Regions from separate parts of the Dactylosporangium sp. CA-152071 genome, predicted to be linked through region 2. Evidence: riboswitches for the same ligand, from Rfam matches in the RefSeq annotation. Region 2 holds a riboswitch; the other holds the start of a gene.
The links. A riboswitch is a leader RNA that binds a small molecule or an ion and turns the genes downstream of it on or off. The one in region 2 is predicted to bind glycine.
Positions count from the first base shown of each region.

Region 1: another riboswitch for glycine. It lies ahead of gcvP (aminomethyl-transferring glycine dehydrogenase); the one in region 2 lies ahead of gcvT (glycine cleavage system aminomethyltransferase GcvT).

Region 1 is NZ_JBNJMZ010000002.1:413,888-422,894, reverse strand. Features, by position in the region: gene ACQEVZ_RS42030 (type III PLP-dependent enzyme) at 1-189, shown strand, start outside; gene ACQEVZ_RS42025 (peptide deformylase) at 179-682, opposite strand; gene ACQEVZ_RS42020 (substrate-binding and VWA domain-containing protein) at 846-2,561, shown strand; gene ACQEVZ_RS42015 (chorismate-binding protein) at 2,607-3,791, opposite strand; gene ACQEVZ_RS42010 (DUF5999 family protein) at 3,924-4,133, shown strand; gene gcvP (aminomethyl-transferring glycine dehydrogenase) at 4,155-6,998, opposite strand; glycine riboswitch at 7,075-7,169, opposite strand; gene ACQEVZ_RS42000 (hypothetical protein) at 7,260-8,303, opposite strand; gene ACQEVZ_RS41995 (YciI family protein) at 8,412-8,750, opposite strand; gene ACQEVZ_RS41990 (peroxiredoxin-like family protein) at 8,869-9,007, opposite strand, start outside.
Region 2 is NZ_JBNJMZ010000002.1:4,065,433-4,074,439, reverse strand. Features, by position in the region: gene ACQEVZ_RS58145 (cellulase family glycosylhydrolase) at 1-713, shown strand, start outside; gene ACQEVZ_RS58140 (amidohydrolase family protein) at 767-1,912, opposite strand; gene ACQEVZ_RS58135 (lytic polysaccharide monooxygenase auxiliary activity family 9 protein) at 1,979-3,031, opposite strand; gene ACQEVZ_RS58130 (L-serine ammonia-lyase) at 3,232-4,578, opposite strand; gene ACQEVZ_RS58125 (glycine cleavage system protein H) at 4,584-4,976, opposite strand; gene gcvT (glycine cleavage system aminomethyltransferase GcvT) at 4,982-6,043, opposite strand; glycine riboswitch at 6,095-6,200, opposite strand; glycine riboswitch at 6,201-6,294, opposite strand; gene ACQEVZ_RS58115 (RNA polymerase sigma factor) at 6,423-8,048, shown strand.

The DNA of each region.
Region 1 (9,007 bases), 3.7 Mb from region 2:
GTGCGGGACGCCACGGTCACGGTCGCCGGGGAGCAGTGCAACCCGCGCGACGTCCTCGCCCGGGACGCGGCGGTCGCGTCGGTGCGGGCCGGCGACGTCCTCGTCTTCGCCGGCACCGGCGCCTACGGGTGGGAGGTGGCGCACCACGACTTCCTGCGCCACGCCCACCCGCAGTTCATCACCGTGTGACACGCGGCGCGAACTGTGACCGGACCGCGCGGAGCGCCTGCCGGCGGGCGTCGCCCTTGAGCGTGTCGACGTACAGGACGCCGTCGAGGTGGCCGGTCTCGTGCTGCAGCGCCCGGGCGAGCAGGCCGCTGCCGGACACGGTGACCGGCTCGCCGTGCTCGTCGAACCCTTCGACGGTGGCGTGCATCGCCCGTGGGGTCGGGAACCACAGCCCCGGGATCGACAGGCAGCCCTCCTCGCCGTCCTGGGCCCCGTCCAGCGCCGTGATCGTCGGGTTGACGAGGTAGCCGACCTGCTTGTTCGCCGCGTACGAGAACACCCGCAGCCCCACCCCGATCTGCGGCGCGGCGACCCCGGCACGGCCCGGTTCACCGGTCACCGTGTCGAGCAGGTCACGCACGAGCGCACGCAGCTCGGCATCGAACGAGGTCACGGTCTCGCAGGGGGTGCGGAGCACGGGATCGCCCAGCACGCGGATCGGTCGGATCGTCACGCGTCACAGGCTACTTCGGGGCGGCGTGAACGATCGTTGACGAGGGCCTAAACTGTGCCGACTTCCCACCCCCGGAGGCACACCCATGGCCTACCAGGCCGACAGGGCGGACGTGCGGTCACACCGCAAGAGCCCAGCTCAGCGCCGATCACGACGCCGGTTAGTGATCATCGGCGCGGTCGTTGCCGCGCTCGTCGCCGGCGGCGCCGCTTACGGCGGCGTCCGGCTGCTGCAACCGTCCTGTAACGGGACGGTCACCGCGAAGATCGTCGCGTCGCCGAGCACCGCGCCGCTGCTGCAGTCCCTCGCCAAGTCGTGGACGGACAGCAACCCGGCGGTCGCGGGGCGTTGCGGCCGCGTCGAGGTCACCGCCCGGGAGACCGCGTCGATGGCGCAGGCGCTCGGCACCGACTGGGACACCAAGGCCGGCTCCCCGCCGGACGTGTGGGTGCCGGACTCGACCGCGTGGGTGCGGCGGGCGTCGACGGCGGCGATCGCCGAGCGGATGATGCCGGACCTGCAGCCGATGCTGGCCCGCACCCCGTCGGTCCTGGCCATGCCGAAGCCGATGGCGGAGGCGCTCGGCTGGCCCGGCGGCGAGCTGTCGTGGCAGGACGTCATCAACAAGGTCGCCGCCGACCCGCAGGGCTGGGCGAAGTACGGCAAGGGCGACTGGGGCAAGTTCAAGTTCGGGATGAGCGACCCGCTGCAGTCGACCGCGGGCCTGCTCGCCCTGATGGCGATCCTCGACGGCAACGACGACGGTGAGGTCACCGCCGACGAGCAGGCGACCCTCGCCAAGCTCAAGCAGGAACGCGCCGTCTACACCCCGACCACCGCCGCGCTGCTCGCCGACCTGGCCAAGGCCGACGGTCAGGGCGACACCGCCGCGCTGCAGTACGTGTCGGCGTTCCCCGCCCTCGAGCAGGACGTCCTCGCCTACAACAAGACCAACCCGAAGGTGCCGCTGGTCGCGGTGTACCCGTCCAACGGCAGCGCCGACGCCGACAACCCGTACCTGATCCTCGACGCGCCCTGGGCGGAGAAGGACAAACAGGACACGGCGCGGCAGTTCCTCGCGTACCTGCGCGGGCCGCAGGGGCGCAAGGCGTTCCTCGACGCCGGGTTCCGCGACCCGAACCGCGACGCCGGCACCGCGCTGAGCGCCGACAACGCGTTCAGCGCGAAGATCAAGACGGTGCCGCGGGCGGTGCTGCTGCCGGAGTCGGTCAAGCAGTCGATGGACTCGTGGACGGCGCTGACCCGCCCCACCAACGTCCTCATCGTCCTGGACATCTCCGGCTCGATGGCCGAGCAGGTCCCCGGCACCGGCCGCAACCGCATGCAGCTGGCGAAGGACGCCGCCCGGGAGGCCGTGCAGCTGTTCGACGGCGACGTCGACGCCGGCCTGTGGGTGTTCTCCACCCGGCAGAACGGCCAGCAGGACTACAGGTCCCTGATCCCGATCGGCCGGGTCGGCGACCAGCTCAGCGGCAAGTCCCGCCGGGAGCAGATGGTCGCCGCGATCGACAAGCTGACCCCGGTCGGCGACACCGGCCTGTACGACACGGCCGCCGCCGCCCAGCAGGCCGTGGTCGACGCGTACCAGCCCGGCGCCACGAACCTGGTGGTGCTGATGACCGACGGGAAGAACGACGACCCGACCGGCGGCCTCAGCCTCGACCAGCTGCGCCCGAAGCTCGAGGCGAACGCGGCGTCGGACAAGAAGGTGCCGATCGTGACCATCGGGTACGGCAACGACGCGGACTTCGCGGCGCTGCAGGAGATCTCCCGGGTCAGCGGCGGCGCCCTCTACACGTCGAAGACCGCGTTCGACATCAACGAGGTCCTCCTCACCGCCATCTTCGGCAAGGTCTGACGCTTGGGGCCGGTCCGCTCCCCATGAGAGCGGACCGGCCCGCCGTCAGGCGCTCAGGGCCGCCTTGATCGGGGCGGTCTTCGCGGCGGCCTCCGCGACCTCGGCGACCGGGTCGCTGTCCCAGACGATGCCGCCGCCCGCCCACACGTGCGCGAGACCGTCGGCGACGGCGACGGTGCGGATCGTCAGCCCCAGGTCGACGCGGAGCCTGCCGTCGGCGCCGTGACCGATCCAGCCGGCGGCGCCCATGCTCGGGCCGCGCCCGACCGGCTCCAGCGCGCTGACGACGTCGATCGCGGCGAGCTTCGGCGCGCCGGTCACCGAGCCACCCGGCCACACGGCACCCAGCAGCCCGGCGAGGCCGACGCCGGGCGCCAGGTCGGCGCTGACCGTCGACTCCGCCTGCCACAGCCGCGACCAGCGGCGGATCGCGAACAGCTCGTCGACGCGGACGCTGCCGGTCCGGGCGACCCGGCCCAGGTCGTTGCGCTCCAGGTCGACGATCATGACGTGCTCGGCGCGTTCCTTCGCCGACGCGAGCAGCTCCGCGCGGCCCTGCGCGGTCGCCGGGCGGGTGCCCTTGATCGGGCGGGTCACCGCCCGGCCGCCGGCGACCTCGACGAGCGTCTCCGGCGACGCGCACGCCACCCACCAGCCGCCGTCCGCGCCGGACAGCACCCCGCCGTAGCGGGCGCCCGGCAGCGCCGCGACCCTGGCGAGGGCGGCGCACGGGTCGCCGGCGAACGGGGCGCTCGCGTGGCCGACGACGTTGGCCTGGTAGACGTCGCCGCGGGCGATCGCCGCCCGGACCGCCTCGACCGCGGCGGCGTGCTCCCCCGGGGTCCAGCTCGGCGTCCACGGGCCCACCCGGCCGTCGCCGGGCACGGCCGGCCCCGCGAACGCGTACGGCGGCGGGGTGTGGGCGTAGACGACCGCGACGAGGTCCGGCACGCCCGGCGCCGGCGACGCCACGGCCGACGGCGGCGCCAGGAGCACCGCCGCGCCACACACCCCGTCCGTCACCGTCCGTGACCGTGACACGTCGGAGACGGGCAATCCGGCGTCGACGAGGAACGCCTCCAGCAGTTGCAGAGGGTCACCGCCGTCGCGGGAACGCCACTCCAGCCGGGAACGCTCCCAAACGTGTGGCCGGCACGCCGGTTCCGACCCGGGAGGGTGCAGATCCACCGTCCCGGGCCAATACCCGACGACCGGTCCTAATGGGCTCATACGAATGGCGGATTATCCCCAAGTTGTGCCGTCACATGTGCGGATTCGTGTCGTTGGCCGTAGTAGCGTGCATCACTGGTCATGTGAACAACCCCACAGGCCCCACCTGAACCTCTCAAACGGAGACCCCGGATGCTCTGCCAGCACCAACCAGCGTGCCCCTCGGCCCACGACTCCGACCACGAAGCAGCCAGGATCCTGGCCTCGCACCCCGAGCAGGGGTGGAGCCTCCTGTGCAACGGAGTGATCGTCTTCGAGGACACCGGAGAGCTACTTCCTGACTGCAGCGTGATCGAACCGCACCGCGGCCCGGCCATGCACGTCCTCGTCGAAGCCGCCTGAGCGATCACGCTCCGTAGCCGCTCACTCCTCGAAGGCTGATGCCGGCGGGCACGAGCAGACCAGGTTCCGGTCGCCGTAGCTGTCGTCGATCCGCCGCACCGGCGGCCAGTACTTCGCCACCGTCACGCCGGCCGGGTAGGCGGCGAGCGACCTCGGGTAGGCGTGCGCCCACTCGTCCGCGGTGACGACCGCCGCCGTGTGCGGCGCGCCCGCCAGGGGGTTGTCCCCCGCCGGCCACTCCCCGGACGCCACCCGGTCGATCTCCTCACGGATCGCGATCATCGCGTCACAGAACCGGTCGAGCTCCACCAGGTCCTCGCTCTCGGTCGGCTCCACCATCAGCGTGCCCGACACCGGGAACGACATCGTCGGCGCGTGGAACCCGTAGTCGATGAGCCGCTTCGCGACGTCCGCCACGCTCACACCGGTCGCCTTCGTGATCGTGCGCAGGTCCAGGATGCACTCGTGCGCGACGAGGCCCTCGCTGCCGCTGTACAGCACCGGGTAGTGCTCCCGCAGCCGCGCCGCCACGTAGTTCGCCGCGAGGACCGCCGTCGCCGTCGCCTTCGTCAACCCGTCCGGGCCCATCAGCCGCAGGTACGCCCACGGGATCGGCAGGATCCCCGCGGACCCCCACGGCGCCGCCGACACCGGCCCGACCGGCGCCGCCACGCCGTCCTGCGCGCCGTCCAGCTCGAAGACCGGGTGCGACGGCAGGAACTGCGCCAGGTGGGCACGGACCGCGACCGGACCGACACCCGGGCCGCCGCCGCCGTGCGGGATGCAGAACGTCTTGTGCAGGTTCAGGTGCGACACGTCCGCCCCGAACTGCCCCGGCTTCGCGTAGCCGAGCAGCGCGTTGAGGTTCGCCCCGTCGACGTACACCTGGCCGCCCGCCTCGTGCACCTTCGCGCACAGGTCGGAGATGCCCGTCTCGTACACCCCGTGCGTCGACGGATACGTCACCATGATCGCGGCAAGCCGGTCCCGGTGCAGCTCGATCTTCGCCTCGAGGTCACCGAGGTCGACGTTGCCCAGCTCGTCACACGCCACCACCGCGACCCGCATGCCCGCCATGACGGCGCTGGCCGCGTTCGTGCCATGGGCGCTCGACGGGATCAGGCACATGTCCCGCCCGGTGTCGCCCCGCGAGTGGTGGTAGGCGCGGATCGCGAGCAGGCCCGCCAGCTCGCCCTGCGACCCCGCGTTCGGCTGCAGCGACACCGCGTCGTAGCCGGTGACCTCCGCCAGCCACCGCTCCAGGTCACCGATCAGCTTCCGGTAGCCCTGCGTCTGCGCCGCCGGCGCGAACGGGTGCACGTTGGCGAACTCCGGCCAGGTGATCGGCTCCATCTCCACGGTCGCGTTGAGCTTCATCGTGCACGACCCGAGCGGGATCATCCCCCGGTCGAGCGCGTAGTCCATGTCGGAGAGGCGCTTCAGGTACCGCAGCATCGCCGTCTCCGACCGGTGCGTGGAGAACACCGGGTGGCTCAGGTAGTCGCTGGTGCGGCGCAGCTCGGCCGGCACCACGTCCGCCGTGTCCAGCGCGGTCACGTCGACGTGCGCGAGACCGAACGCGGCCAGCACGTCACGCAGGTGCCCGAACGTCGTCGTCTCGTCGCACGCGATGCCGACCCGGTCGGCGTCGACCTGCCGCAGGTTGATCCCCCGGTCCGCGGCGGCGCCGACGACGTCCTTCGCCTTCCCCGGTACGACGGCCGTCACCGTGTCGAAGAACGCCTCGTGCTCGGTGGTGACACCGCCGGCCCGCAGCCCCGCCGCCAGCCGCACCGCCATGTCGTGCGTGCGGGACGCGATCTCCCGCAGCCCGTCGGGGCCGTGGTAGACGGCGTACATGCTGGCCGTGACCGCGAGGAGCACCTGCGCGGTGCAGATGTTGCTGGTCGCCTTCTCCCGCCGGATGTGCTGCTCACGGGTCTGCAGGGCGAGCCGGTAGGCGGGGGCGCCGTCCGCGTCCTTGGACACGCCGACGAGCCGCCCCGGCAGGGTCCGCTCCAGGCCCTTACGGACCGACATGTAGCCGGCGTGCGGGCCGCCGAAGCCCATCGGCACGCCGAACCGCTGCGCGCTGCCGACCGCGACGTCCGCGCCGAACGCCGCCGGCTCCTGCAGCAGGCACAGCGCGAGCAGGTCGGCGGCGAACGTGACGATCGCGCCCTTGTCGTGCGCCTGCCTGGTGATGTCCGCCAGGTCACGGACCGCGCCGGACGCGCCGGGGTACTGCAGGTGCAGGCCGAAGAACTCCGCCGGCAGCTCCTCGGTCCGCAGGTCCACCGTCTGTACGTCGATGCCGAGCGGCTCCGCCCTGGTCCGGATGACGGCGAGGGTCTGCGGCAGGACGTCGCTGTCGACGACGTACACGTCGGCCTTGACCTTCGACGAGCGCCGCGCCAGGGTCATCGCCTCAGCGGCGGCGGTCGCCTCGTCCAGCAGCGACGCGCCCGCGACCGGCAGCCCCGTCAGGTCCGTGATCACCGTCTGGAAGTTGAGCAGCGCCTCGAGGCGGCCCTGGCTGATCTCCGGCTGGTACGGCGTGTACGCCGTGTACCACGACGGGTCCTCCAGGACGTTGCGCAGGATGACCGGCGGCGTGTGCGTGCCGTAGTAGCCGAGGCCGATCATGCTGACGAGCGTCCGGTTCGCCGACGCGAGGGCGCGCAGCTCCCCCAGCACCTCGGCCTCGGACGCGGCAAGGGGCAGCTGGAGCGGCTGGTGCCAGCGGATCGAGCCGGGGATGGCCGCCGTCATCAACGCCTCGACGGAGTCGTACCCGACGGTCTTCAGCATCGTCGTCTGCTCGTCCGGCGACGGTCCGATGTGCCTGCTGGCGAAACTGGTCATTGGCCACACTCTTTCGGATCCGGGGGTCGGGGCTGCGCACGTCCCTCCCCCTCTGTCGTGTGGCCTCCAGAGGTGCCAACCCGTCGCGGTCCTTCTGCCTGAGAGGTTCCGGGGAGGATTTGCCCCTTCGGCGTCGCCCTGAACTCAGACGATCTCTCCCGCGCGGGTATTGCCGGCGATGCCTAATCTACCGGTTCTTCGACCATGGTCACGCGCCCGTGGTCCACACCACAGCGCGTAGCGCATCCTAGGACGCTAGGTTCATGGCTTACAGCGGGCTGAATTCGCGTCGACCATCAGGAGGCCGGCGTCCACCGCCTCGAAGTCGCTGCCCTTCAGCCCCTTGAGCGCGTTGAGCTGATCGTTGCTCCACCGGTCGTCCTGCGTGCCGGAGAAGAACCACGGCGAGCCGTTGTCGGCGAGGACGGCGCCGTACTGCTTGAGCGCCTGCGCCACCACCCTCGCCTGCGCCGGGAACTCCGCGATGTCGACGGACGCCTTCAGCCGGAACCGGGCACCCATCGGCGGCAGGTTCGCGTCGGCGCTGCTGGACGCCGCGTGCCGGGCGGGCCACACGTACGCGTTCCTCGTGCGCGGCGCGGTGAACCGGATCGCGTGGTCGATCCTGCCCTTGGCGACCTCGTCGGCGCGCGGCAGCCCGGCCAGGATCGACAGGCCCGCGGCGTCCGCCGACGTCCAGCCGGCCTTGCGCAGGTCGTTGCGGCGCAGGTCGAACACCGCCCCGGAGCCGGCCTTCCACGACCCGTCCGCGTTCGGGCGCGCGGCGTACAGCTCGTACACCTTGCAGGCCGCCGTGTCGTGCACGATGACGTGCCGGTCCCCGTCGGCGTTCGGCCCGCCCTCAACCTTGGCGTTGCGCGGGATCGGGTACGGGCCCTTGTCGCTCTCGTCCGCGTACTCGAAGCTGACCTTCACGCCGGCCTGCCCCTGCCCGACCGTCGTGACCGGGATGCCGAACGGCGCGCCGTCGATGAGCCCCGAGCCGAAGTCCGGGTGCGCGTGCGCCTGCGCCCCGATGCTGCCGACCCACGCCGCCGAGTCCCGGTGCACCGGCAGCCTCGACACGTCGGCGTGCCACACGCTGTCCGCGGGGAAGATCGTGCACGCCCCGCTCGGCGCGGACGCGGACCGGCTCGCGGCGCCCAGGCCGCCGGCGCCGGACCCGCCCGTCGCGCCCGTCGCGCCCGTCGTCCCCGAGGCGGGTGCGGCGCTGCCCTTGCCCGGCGAGCTGCATCCGCTGACCGCCAAGACGGCGACGACGGCCAGCGCGGCGCTGCGCTTCAATGATCCTCCTCGGGTCGGCCCCCGATCCTCACGGACCTGCGCGCACAGTACGCGCACCCTGTGTCCGACCCGCAGCGCACCATCGCCGCGCAGCGCCGCCGTGCCGGGTCAGTCCGCCGCGTCGACGGCCAGCTCCCGCACCTCCTGCGGGCAACGGCACGCCGCGGCGAACCTGGCGGCCCACCGGACCGCCTCGGCCCGGTCCGGCACGTCGAGGAGCGCGAACCCGCCGATGTGCTCCTTGGTCTCCGGGAACGGGCCGTCGGTGACCGAACCGTCCGCGGCCACGACCGTCGCGGGCTGCGCCGTCACGCCACCGCCGAACACCCACACCCCGGCGTCGCGGGCGTCCTGCGCCACCTCCTGCGCGGCCTTCGTCACGTCGGGCACGTCCTCCTCGGCGACGTTCATCCACCCCTCGTCGAACGAGACCAGGTAGTGCGGCATCCTGTTCCTCCTCGCCTCCGACGGCCCGTCCGGCCGCCGCTCACCCGTCCTACGAACGACCCGCCCCGGATCCGACAGCCCGCCGCGGCAGATTTCCGTCGGTGCCAGTCCTACACGGTCAGGGCGTGCCGGATCCGTGCCGCTCGACGAGGGACAGCAGTTCGTCGACGGACCACTGGTCGTAGGCGTGCTCGCCGTACTTCGCGGCGAGGACGGTGCCGTCGGGGGCGATGAGGAAGTCGGCCGGGAGGCCGAAA
Region 2 (9,007 bases):
ACCCGGCCGGGTTCACCAACCAGGTCAACCAGTACGTCGACCTGGCCGAGTCCAAGGGCATGTACGCGATCATCGACTTCCACACGCTGACGCCGGGTGACCCGAACTACAACCTGGACCGGGCCAAGACGTTCTTCGCCTCGGTCGCGCAGCGCAACGCGAACAAGAAGAACGTCATCTACGAGATCGCCAACGAGCCCAACAACGTGTCGTGGCAGGGGATCAAGTCCTACGCGGAGCAGGTCATCCCGGTCATCCGGGCGGCCGACCCCGACGCGGTCGTGATCGTCGGCACCCGCGGCTGGTCGTCGCTCGGCGTGTCCGACGGCACCGACGAGAACGAGATCGTCGCCAACCCGGTGAACGCGCAGAACATCATGTACACGTTCCACTTCTACGCCGCGTCGCACCTGGACAACTACCGCAACGTGGTGTCGCGGGCGGCCGGCCGGCTGCCGCTCTTCGTGACCGAGTTCGGCACGGTCACCTACACCGGCGGCGGCAACGTCGACCTCAACAGCAGCGCCGCGTGGCTGGACCTGCTCGACTCGAAGAAGATCAGCTACGCGAACTGGACGTACTCGGACGCGAACGAGAGCAGCGCCGCGTTCAAGCCGGGCACCTGCTCGGCGGGCAGCTGGACGAACCCGAACCAGCTGACCACCTCCGGCGCCTTCCTCCGCGGCCGGATCCGCACCGCCGACAACTTCTGATCCACCCGCGAAACAGGGGGCGGGACGCGCGCGCGTCCCGCCCCCGACGCACGTCAGACCAGCAGGGCGAAGTCCCGCTTCACCACGCGGCCGTCCACCAGCACGGTCCGCACGTCCGACGCGGTCACGCACGAGACGACCGCGCCCGCCCGGTCGCCGCGCAGGTGGCCGAGGCCGTCCAGGAGCAGCAGGTCAGCGCGTCCGCCCGCTTCGACGGTACCGACGACGCCGGCGAGACCCACGGCCCTGGCGCCGTCGAGTGTCGCCGCGAGCAGCAGGTCCCCGGACGGCGGCACCGACGCGGAACCCGTCGCCAGCCGGGCCGTGCGCAGCGTGTCCCGCAGCGGCTCGAACAGGTCCGGCGGGTTGTCGATCACGACGTCGACGCCGAACGCGGGCCGCGCGCCGGCCTCCGCCAGCCGCCCGTACGCGGACCCGCCGTGCCCCATCACCGCCTCCACCGTCGGCGTCACCACGACGGCCGTGCCCGACTCGGCGAGCAGCTTCGCGTCGTCGGCGGTTACCGCGTTGAGGTGCACGAGCTGCAGGTGCGGGCCGAGCAGCCCCTCGTCGTGCAGCCGCCGCACGCACGGGCCGGCGACGTGCGCCGCGACCATCACGCCGAGCTCCCGGCCCCGCCTGATCTCGGCGGCGGCGGTGTCCCAGTCGCCGTACTCGGGGCCGAGGATCGACAGCGCGCCCGTGACCCGGCCGGTGGCGCGCCCGAGTGAGGCGGGGTCGCAGAACCCGACCACGGCGCGGATGCCGGACGTCTCGAACGCCTCGACCACCGCGTCGGTGTGCTCGGGGGAGTGGGTCGCGTTGCTGTAGTCGAAGACCGTGGTGACGCCCGCGTCGAGCGCCGCGCGGGCGCCGAGGAGCGTCGCCCGGCCGGCGTCGGCGGGGGACATCGCGGCCAGGGCGGCGCCGAGCACCTCCACGAAGTACCGGGACATCGGCATGTCGGCGCCGGAGCCGCGCAGCGGCGCCTGCCACACGTGCCGGTGCGCGTCGACGAACCCCGCGGTCACGGTGAGCCCCGCCGCGTCGATGACCTCACACGACGGATCGGCCTGGGCGGCGAGCGAAGGACCGACGGCCGTGATCACGCCGCCGGTACAGAGAACGTCGGTGCCCGGCAACTCCGGACCGTTGCCGGGCACGACGTGAGCGTTCTGAATGAGCACCTGACGATGCACGTACACCTCCGAGAAAAGCTTTCGTGAAAGCTATCTCGAAAGTCATGTGCTCCGCAAGGCGCGGGGTCAGGTGGCGGTGCAGGTCACCGCCGGTGCCGAGTTGGTGCCGTTCCAGGAGCCGTTGAAGCCGAAGCTCGTGGACTGCCCGGCGCCCAGCTTGCCGTTGTAGCTCACGTTCGTGGCCGTCGAGACGGCCCCGCTGGACGTGATCGCCGCGTTCCAGAACGAGGTGATCGTCTGGCCGTTGGCCCAGGTCAGGCGGACCATCCAGCCGTTGGTCCCGGCCGCGCCGGCGGTGACGGTCACGTTGGCGCCGAAGCCGCCGCTCCACTCGCTGGTCTTGGCGTAGCTCGCCGAGCACCCGCCCGGCGGCACCGAGACCGACGCCGACGGTGACGTCGACGGCGACCGCGAGGCCGACGGCGACGTGGAAGGCGACCGCGACGGCGACGCGCTGTTCGAAGGTCCGGGCCCACCGGTGAAGATCACGTCACTGCAGAAGTAGTACGACTGGTCCAGGTGGCTGGCCTGCCAGATCGTGTACATGACGTGCCGGCCGGTCCGGCTCCCGGCGTTGACCTGCGCCTGGTACTGCGGCGCCGGCGCGTACCGCCCGGTGCTGTTGACCAGCTCGAGGCTCGCCCACGTCAGCGGCTGCGTGGTCGGGTCGAACCCCTGCTTGGTGATGTAGATGCGCAGGTAGTCGGCGCCGTGCTGGGCGGCGTCGGTGAGGGTCAGCGTGAAGTTGTTCGGCTTCGTCGCGGCGACCCACGCCCCGACGGTGTCCATGGAGGCGTACCGGCCGTTCTGCGTACGGCCGCCGCTGCACAGCTGACCGTCGGGGATGGCGGCCTGGTGGTTGCCGGCGACGCCCTCACGGTAGAGGCCGTTCCAGTTCCACATCGTGTCCGGGTTGGCCTGCCAGGCCTGGGCGCACATCGGGTCGGTCTGGGACATGTTCGGGTTCTGGAAGTCGCTGCCCCACCTGGCCCAGCAGCCGTAGTTGCGCGACGGCGGGTCGGTGACCGAGCCGTGCGCGGCGGCGGGACTCTGCGCGACGACGACCGCGGCCACCGCGGCGGCCAGGGTGGCGACCGCGCCGATGGCGAACGGTCTCATACGGGCTGAAAGTTGCACTGGGAACTCCGTCACGTCGATGCGAGTTGCATGCATGGCGACGCCTGCGGCGCAGCTCAGATGCTGTCCGCGGCGCTGTGCGGCTCCCACCTACATGATACCCACGCCATGGATCACCGTGAATGGACAGGTCCCCGATCGCCCATGCGCACACGCGATCCAGCCACGGGGGAACTACAGTCTCAGCACTCGATGACGGTGACGGCCAGGCCGCCGCGGGCGGTTTCCTTGTACTTCACCGACATGTCGCGGCCGGTGTCGCGCATGGTGCGGATCGCCTTGTCGAGGGTGACCTTGTGGCTGCCGTCGCCGTTCAGGGCGAGACGGGCGGCGTTGATGGCCTTCACGCTGGCGATGGCGTTGCGTTCGATGCAGGGGATCTGGACGAGGCCGCCCACCGGGTCGCAGGTGAGGCCCAGGTTGTGCTCCAGGCCGATCTCGGCCGCGTTCTCCACCTGGGCGGGGGTGCCGCCGAGGACCTCGCACAGGCCGGCGGCGGCCATCGCGCACGCCGAGCCCACCTCGCCCTGGCAGCCCACCTCCGCGCCGGAGATGGAGGCGTTGCCCTTGATGAGGATGCCGATGGCGGCGGCGGTGAGGAGGAAGCGGGCGACGCCGTCGTCGGTGGCGCCGGGGACGAAGCGCGTGTAGTAGTGCAGGACGGCGGGGATGATGCCGGCGGCGCCGTTGGTCGGGGCGGTGACGATGCGGCCGCCGGAGGCGTTCTCCTCGTTGACGGCGAGGGCGTAGAGGTTCACCCAGTCGAGGACCTTCAGCGGGTCGGCGCCGTCGGCGGAGGCCTTCAGGTCGCGGTACAGTGCCGGCGCCCGCCGCGGCACGCGCAGCCCGCCGGGCAGGACGCCGTCGCGGGAGCAGCCACGGTCGACGCACGCCTGCATGACGGACCACAGGTGCAGCAGCCCGGCCCGGGTCTCGGTGTCGGGGCGCCAGGCGCGTTCGTTGGCGTACATGACGGCGCTCACCGGCAGGTCCAGCGAGGCGCACAGGGCCAGCAGCTCGCCGCCGGTCGCGAACGGATGCGGCAGCCGCGTGGTGTCGGGCACGATGCCGGTGTCGCCGACCACGAAGCCGCCGCCGACGGAGAAGTACGTCCGCTCGAGCAGCGGCGCGCCGTCGGCGGAGTAGGCGGCGAACCGCATGCCGTTCGGGTGCTCGGGCAGCGACTTGCGCCGGTGCAGGACGACGTCGTCGTCGACGGAGAACGCGACGGCACGGCCTGTGGCGAGGTGGAGCAGGCCGGTGCGGCGGACGTCGTCGACGCGTTCGTCGGCGGTGTCGGTGTCGACGGTCGCCGGGTCCTCCCCGAGCAGGCCGAGGACGACGGCCTTCGCGGAGCCGTGGCCGTGGCCGGTGGCGCCGAGCGAGCCGAAGAGCTCCGCCCGCACCCGGGCGACCGGCAGCCCGTCCAGTGCCGACGCGAAGCGGCGGGCGGCGCGCATCGGGCCGACGGTGTGCGACGACGACGGGCCGATGCCGACGGAGTACAGGTCGAACGCGCTCAGCGCCACCGGGCTCACCCGACCAGGGCGGCGTAGGCGGCGGCGTCGAGCAGCTCGGGGGCGGCGCCCGTGAGGCGGAGCGTGAAGAGCCAGCCGCGCCGGTACGGGTCGTCGTTGACCGCTCCCGGTTCGGTGGCGATGAGCGGGTTGACCGAGACGACGACGCCGTCGGCGGGCGCGATGAGGTCGCTGACGGACTTCGTCGACTCGATCTCCCCGCACGGCTCGCCGGCGGTGACCAGCGTGCCGACCTCGGGCAGCTGCACGTAGACGATGTCGCCGAGCGCGGACGCGGCGAACGCGGTGATGCCGACGACGCCGTCGGAGAACCACTCGTGGTCACGCGTGTAGGACAGGTGCGACGGGATCGCGGACATGGCGCTCATCTCCGGCTGGTTCGACGACATGACGTTCACTTCGGCGGTGCGACGTAGAAGGGCAGTTGCACGACGGTGGCCTCGACGCTCGCGCCGCGGACGTCGACGGCGAGCCGGGTCCCGGGCTCGGCGAGGGCGGGCGGCACGTACGCCATCGCGACGGGATGGCCTAGGGTCGGCGACAGCGCGCCGCTGGTGACGGCGCCGGCCACCGCGCCGGTCGCCGGGTCGAGCACCTGGTAGCCGGCGCGCGGCGCCCGCCGGGATCCGGTGACGAGCCCGGCCAGGACCTCGACCGGCGCCGAGTCGCGCTGGCGGCGCAGGGCGGCGGCGCCGACGAAGTCGCGTTTGGAGAAGTCGACGAGGCGGGCGAGGCCGGCCTGCAGCGGGGTCCGCCGGACGGACAGCTCGTGCCCGTACAGCGCCATCCCCGCCTCGAGGCGCAGCGTGTCGCGGCAGGCCAGCCCCGCCGGCGTCGGGCCGCGGTCGAGCAGCGCCCGCCACACGGCGACGGCGTCATCGGGGCGGCAGTAGACCTCGAAGCCGTCCTCGCCGGTGTACCCGGTCCGCGCCAGCAGCACGTCCCGCCCGGCGAGCGGGAACGGGCGGATCGCGTAGTACCGCAGCGGCCCCGGGTCGAGGATCGACGCCGCCGAAGGCCCCTGCACGGCGATCAGCGCCCAGTCGGCGGACGTGTCGCGGACGGTGACGTGGAAGCCGTCGGCGTGCTCGCGGAGCATCGCGAAGACGACGGCGGTGTTGGCGGCGTTCGCGACCACCAGGTAGCGCCGGTCCGCGAGGCGGTAGACGACGAGGTCGTCGAGGACCCCGCCGGTGTCGTGGCACAGCATCGTGTACCGGGCGCGGCCCACCTCGATCGCCGACAGCCTGCCGACGAGCGCGTAGTCGAGGAACCGGTCCGCCTCGGCGCCGGTGACCTCGAGCTGGCCCATGTGCGACAGGTCGAACAACCCGGCGGCGCGCCGCACCGCGTGGTGCTCGGCGAGGTCCCCCTGGTAGCGCAGCGGCATGCGCCAGCCGGCGAAGGAGGTGAAGGTGGCGCCGAGATCGCGGTGCACGTCGAAGAGCGGTGTCACGGAGGCTCCCTGGGTCCGGATGCCGTCGCGGACGGCACCCCTGCTGGGTGACCTCCCCGCTCTGTCATCGGAGCCTGAGAGCTTCGCCGCCCGCGACGAGCGGGGCGGTTTGCACCGTGGGCGCAGGACACGGATCGTCCTGACTTTCCAGAGTCGCCTGACCGCGGCGGTACCGATGCCTGAGAGATTCTGGGGAGAACGTTGCTCCTTCGGCGCCTCGGACTGACCGAGGGCTCTCCCGTCGCGGGTCGTGCAGCGCGATATGCGGTTGTGGTCAGGACCGTAAGTCCCGCCGCACCGCCCCGTCAAGCCCGGAAAGTGTTATGACACGAGACCGGAGGGGGTCCGCCAGAGGGTGAACGAACAGACGGGAACGACAGTGGCACAGTCCGACGAGGTCCTCGTGGCGGCGGCCCGCGACGGTGACCGGGCCGCCGTGGAGGCCCTCGCCGCGCGCTACCTGCCGCTGGTCTACTCCGTCGTCGGCCGCGGCGCCGACCGGGACCTCGACGTCGACGACATCGTCCAGGACGCGATGGTCCGCGTCGTGACGGGGGTTTCGACGGTACGGCGGGCCGGGCGCTTCCGGTCGTGGGTGGTGACGATCGCCCTGCGGCAGCTCGCCGACGCCCGTGCGGAGGCCCGCCGGGCCAGGCTGACCCGCGGCGAGGACCAGCCGGACGGCCTGCCCGACACCGCCGACCCGTCGGCGGACCTCGTCGGCCTCGCCGTGCTGCGGCAGGTCCTGGACGTCGAGCAACGGGGTATCGCGGAGGCGGCCCGCTGGCTGGACCCGGCGCACCGCACGGTGCTGTCGCTGTGGTGGCTGGAGGCCGGTGGTCACCTGACCCGCGCCGAGGTCGCCGACGCCCTCGACCTGCCGGCCGCGCACGCCGGGGTGCGGGTGCAGCGGATGCGCGAGCAGCTCGACGTGGCCCGTTCGGTGGTCCGCGCCCTGGACGCGTCGCCCGGCTGCCCGGCGCTGCGCGAGGTCGTGGCCGGCTGGGACGGAGAGCCGGACCCGTTGTGGCGCAAGCGGATCGCCCGGCACGTCCGCGACTGTCCACAGTGCACGGAGCGGTCCCGCCGGCTCCCGGCGGCGGAGGGCCTCCTTGCCGGCCTGCCGCTCCTGGCGCCCCCGCCGAAGGCGGCCGCCGGCGGGTGGGCGCTCAAGGCCTTCGCGCTGGCCGGCGGGGCCGCGGCTCTGGCGCTCGCGCTCGTGATCGGCGTGACGGTGTGGCGGCAGCCCGACGAGCCGCGGCGGGAGGTGCCGGCCGCCCGGCCGCCCGCGACCGCCCAGGCGCCCGCGCCGTCCTCGCCCGCCGCTTCCCCGGCCGCACCGTCCCCGTCCGTGCCGCCGTTCTTCGCCACCGTGCCCGCGGTGCCGAAGGTGGCCGAGTTCGCGCCCGCGGGTGCGGTGCGGCAACAGCAGCGGGTGGCGGGCCGCGACAACGGGCAGAGCACCCGGTACGCCGACCGGTCCGTCTGGATCTTCGACGACACCACGCTCAAGGACCCGTTCGGCTTCCTGTCCAACAGCGGCGCCGCCACGAAGGACCTCGACGCGTCCGACGGCATCGACCTCACCTCCGGCAGCCCCGCCGCCGTCACCGTCGGCGACGTGCTCTACGCGTACGGCGCCTGCACGTACCAAGGCTGCAAACTCGGCAAGGTCGGCCTCGCCGACGTGACGGACCGTCGCAAGTGGACGTTCTGGACGGGCGGCGGCTGGACGGCCGACCCCGCGGCCGGGGCGTTCACGAACGCCGCCGGCGCGGCCGGGCAGACCGTCTTCTACGCCCCGGCGCTGAAGGCGTGGATCAACACGTTCATGCCGTACGGCTCCAACGACGTCATGTTCCAGGTCGGCGGCGCGCCGTTCGGCCCGTGGTCGAAGCCGGTGAAGGCGGCGACCGTCCCGGCGGGCGGCGACGCGGCCAAGTACGACAGGTACTGGACGAGCCCGTCACGCCGCGCGTACTCGGGGTGGCCGAACAGCGCGTAGTCGGTGGCCTTCCCGCCGGCGGTCGTCATCGCCTTCACCGGCTTCGACTTGCCGTAGAACACGAGCACCCGCCCGCGCGCGGGGTCCGCGACGACAGGACCGGGCCAGAACCCGAACTGCACCTTGTTCGCCTGCTCGTACGCCTTCTCCGCGGCCGACCTCGGGATCAGCTCCACCGGCGCCTTCGACGCGTCGACGGTGACCGGGTTGTTCGACGTGAGGTCGATGCCGTCTCCCGCGTCGAGGTCCTTCGTGGCCGCGCCGCTGTTGGACAGGAAACCCCACGGCTCCTTGAGCGTCGTGTCGTCGAAGATCCAGACGGACCGGTCGCCGTACCGGGTGCTCTGCCCGTTGTCGCGCCCCGCCACCGGCTGCTGCTGCCGTACCGCACCCCCCGCCACGGCCTCGCTCACCTCCGGCACCGCGGGCACGGCGGCGAAGAACGGCGGCGGTGCGTTCCCCGCGGCCGACTTCGCCGGCGCACCCCCGGACGCCCCGCGCGACGCCGCGGCGGTGCTGGACGGACTGTTCGACGGTGCGGCGCCCCCGGCGCCGGCCCCAGCGTCGGCGGACGGAGCCGTGCCGGTCTGGCTCCGGCCCTGGGTCTGGGTCTGACCCTGGGGTTCGCACCCCGACCCGGCGAGCAGCACGACGGCCGCAACCCCGGCCGCGGACAGATGGCGCAGGTTCACTTCATCCCCTTCGGTTCGATGGTCCGGATCCACAGACCCGCGCGCCCCACGACCCGTAACACTTTTCCTCCGCACCACCCACGCCGCCGCCACCCCTCGCCGTCGCAGGGATGTCCATTTCCGGGATCGACCTCGTCGGTCGGTCTGGCGTGTCCCCCCGCGTCACCCTCGCGCAGACGTTGGTCAATACCCGGAGATGTCCATGTTCGAGGTCGACCTTGCTGGTCGGTCCGGTGTGCCCCCTTGCGCGTCGCCCTCGCGCTGACG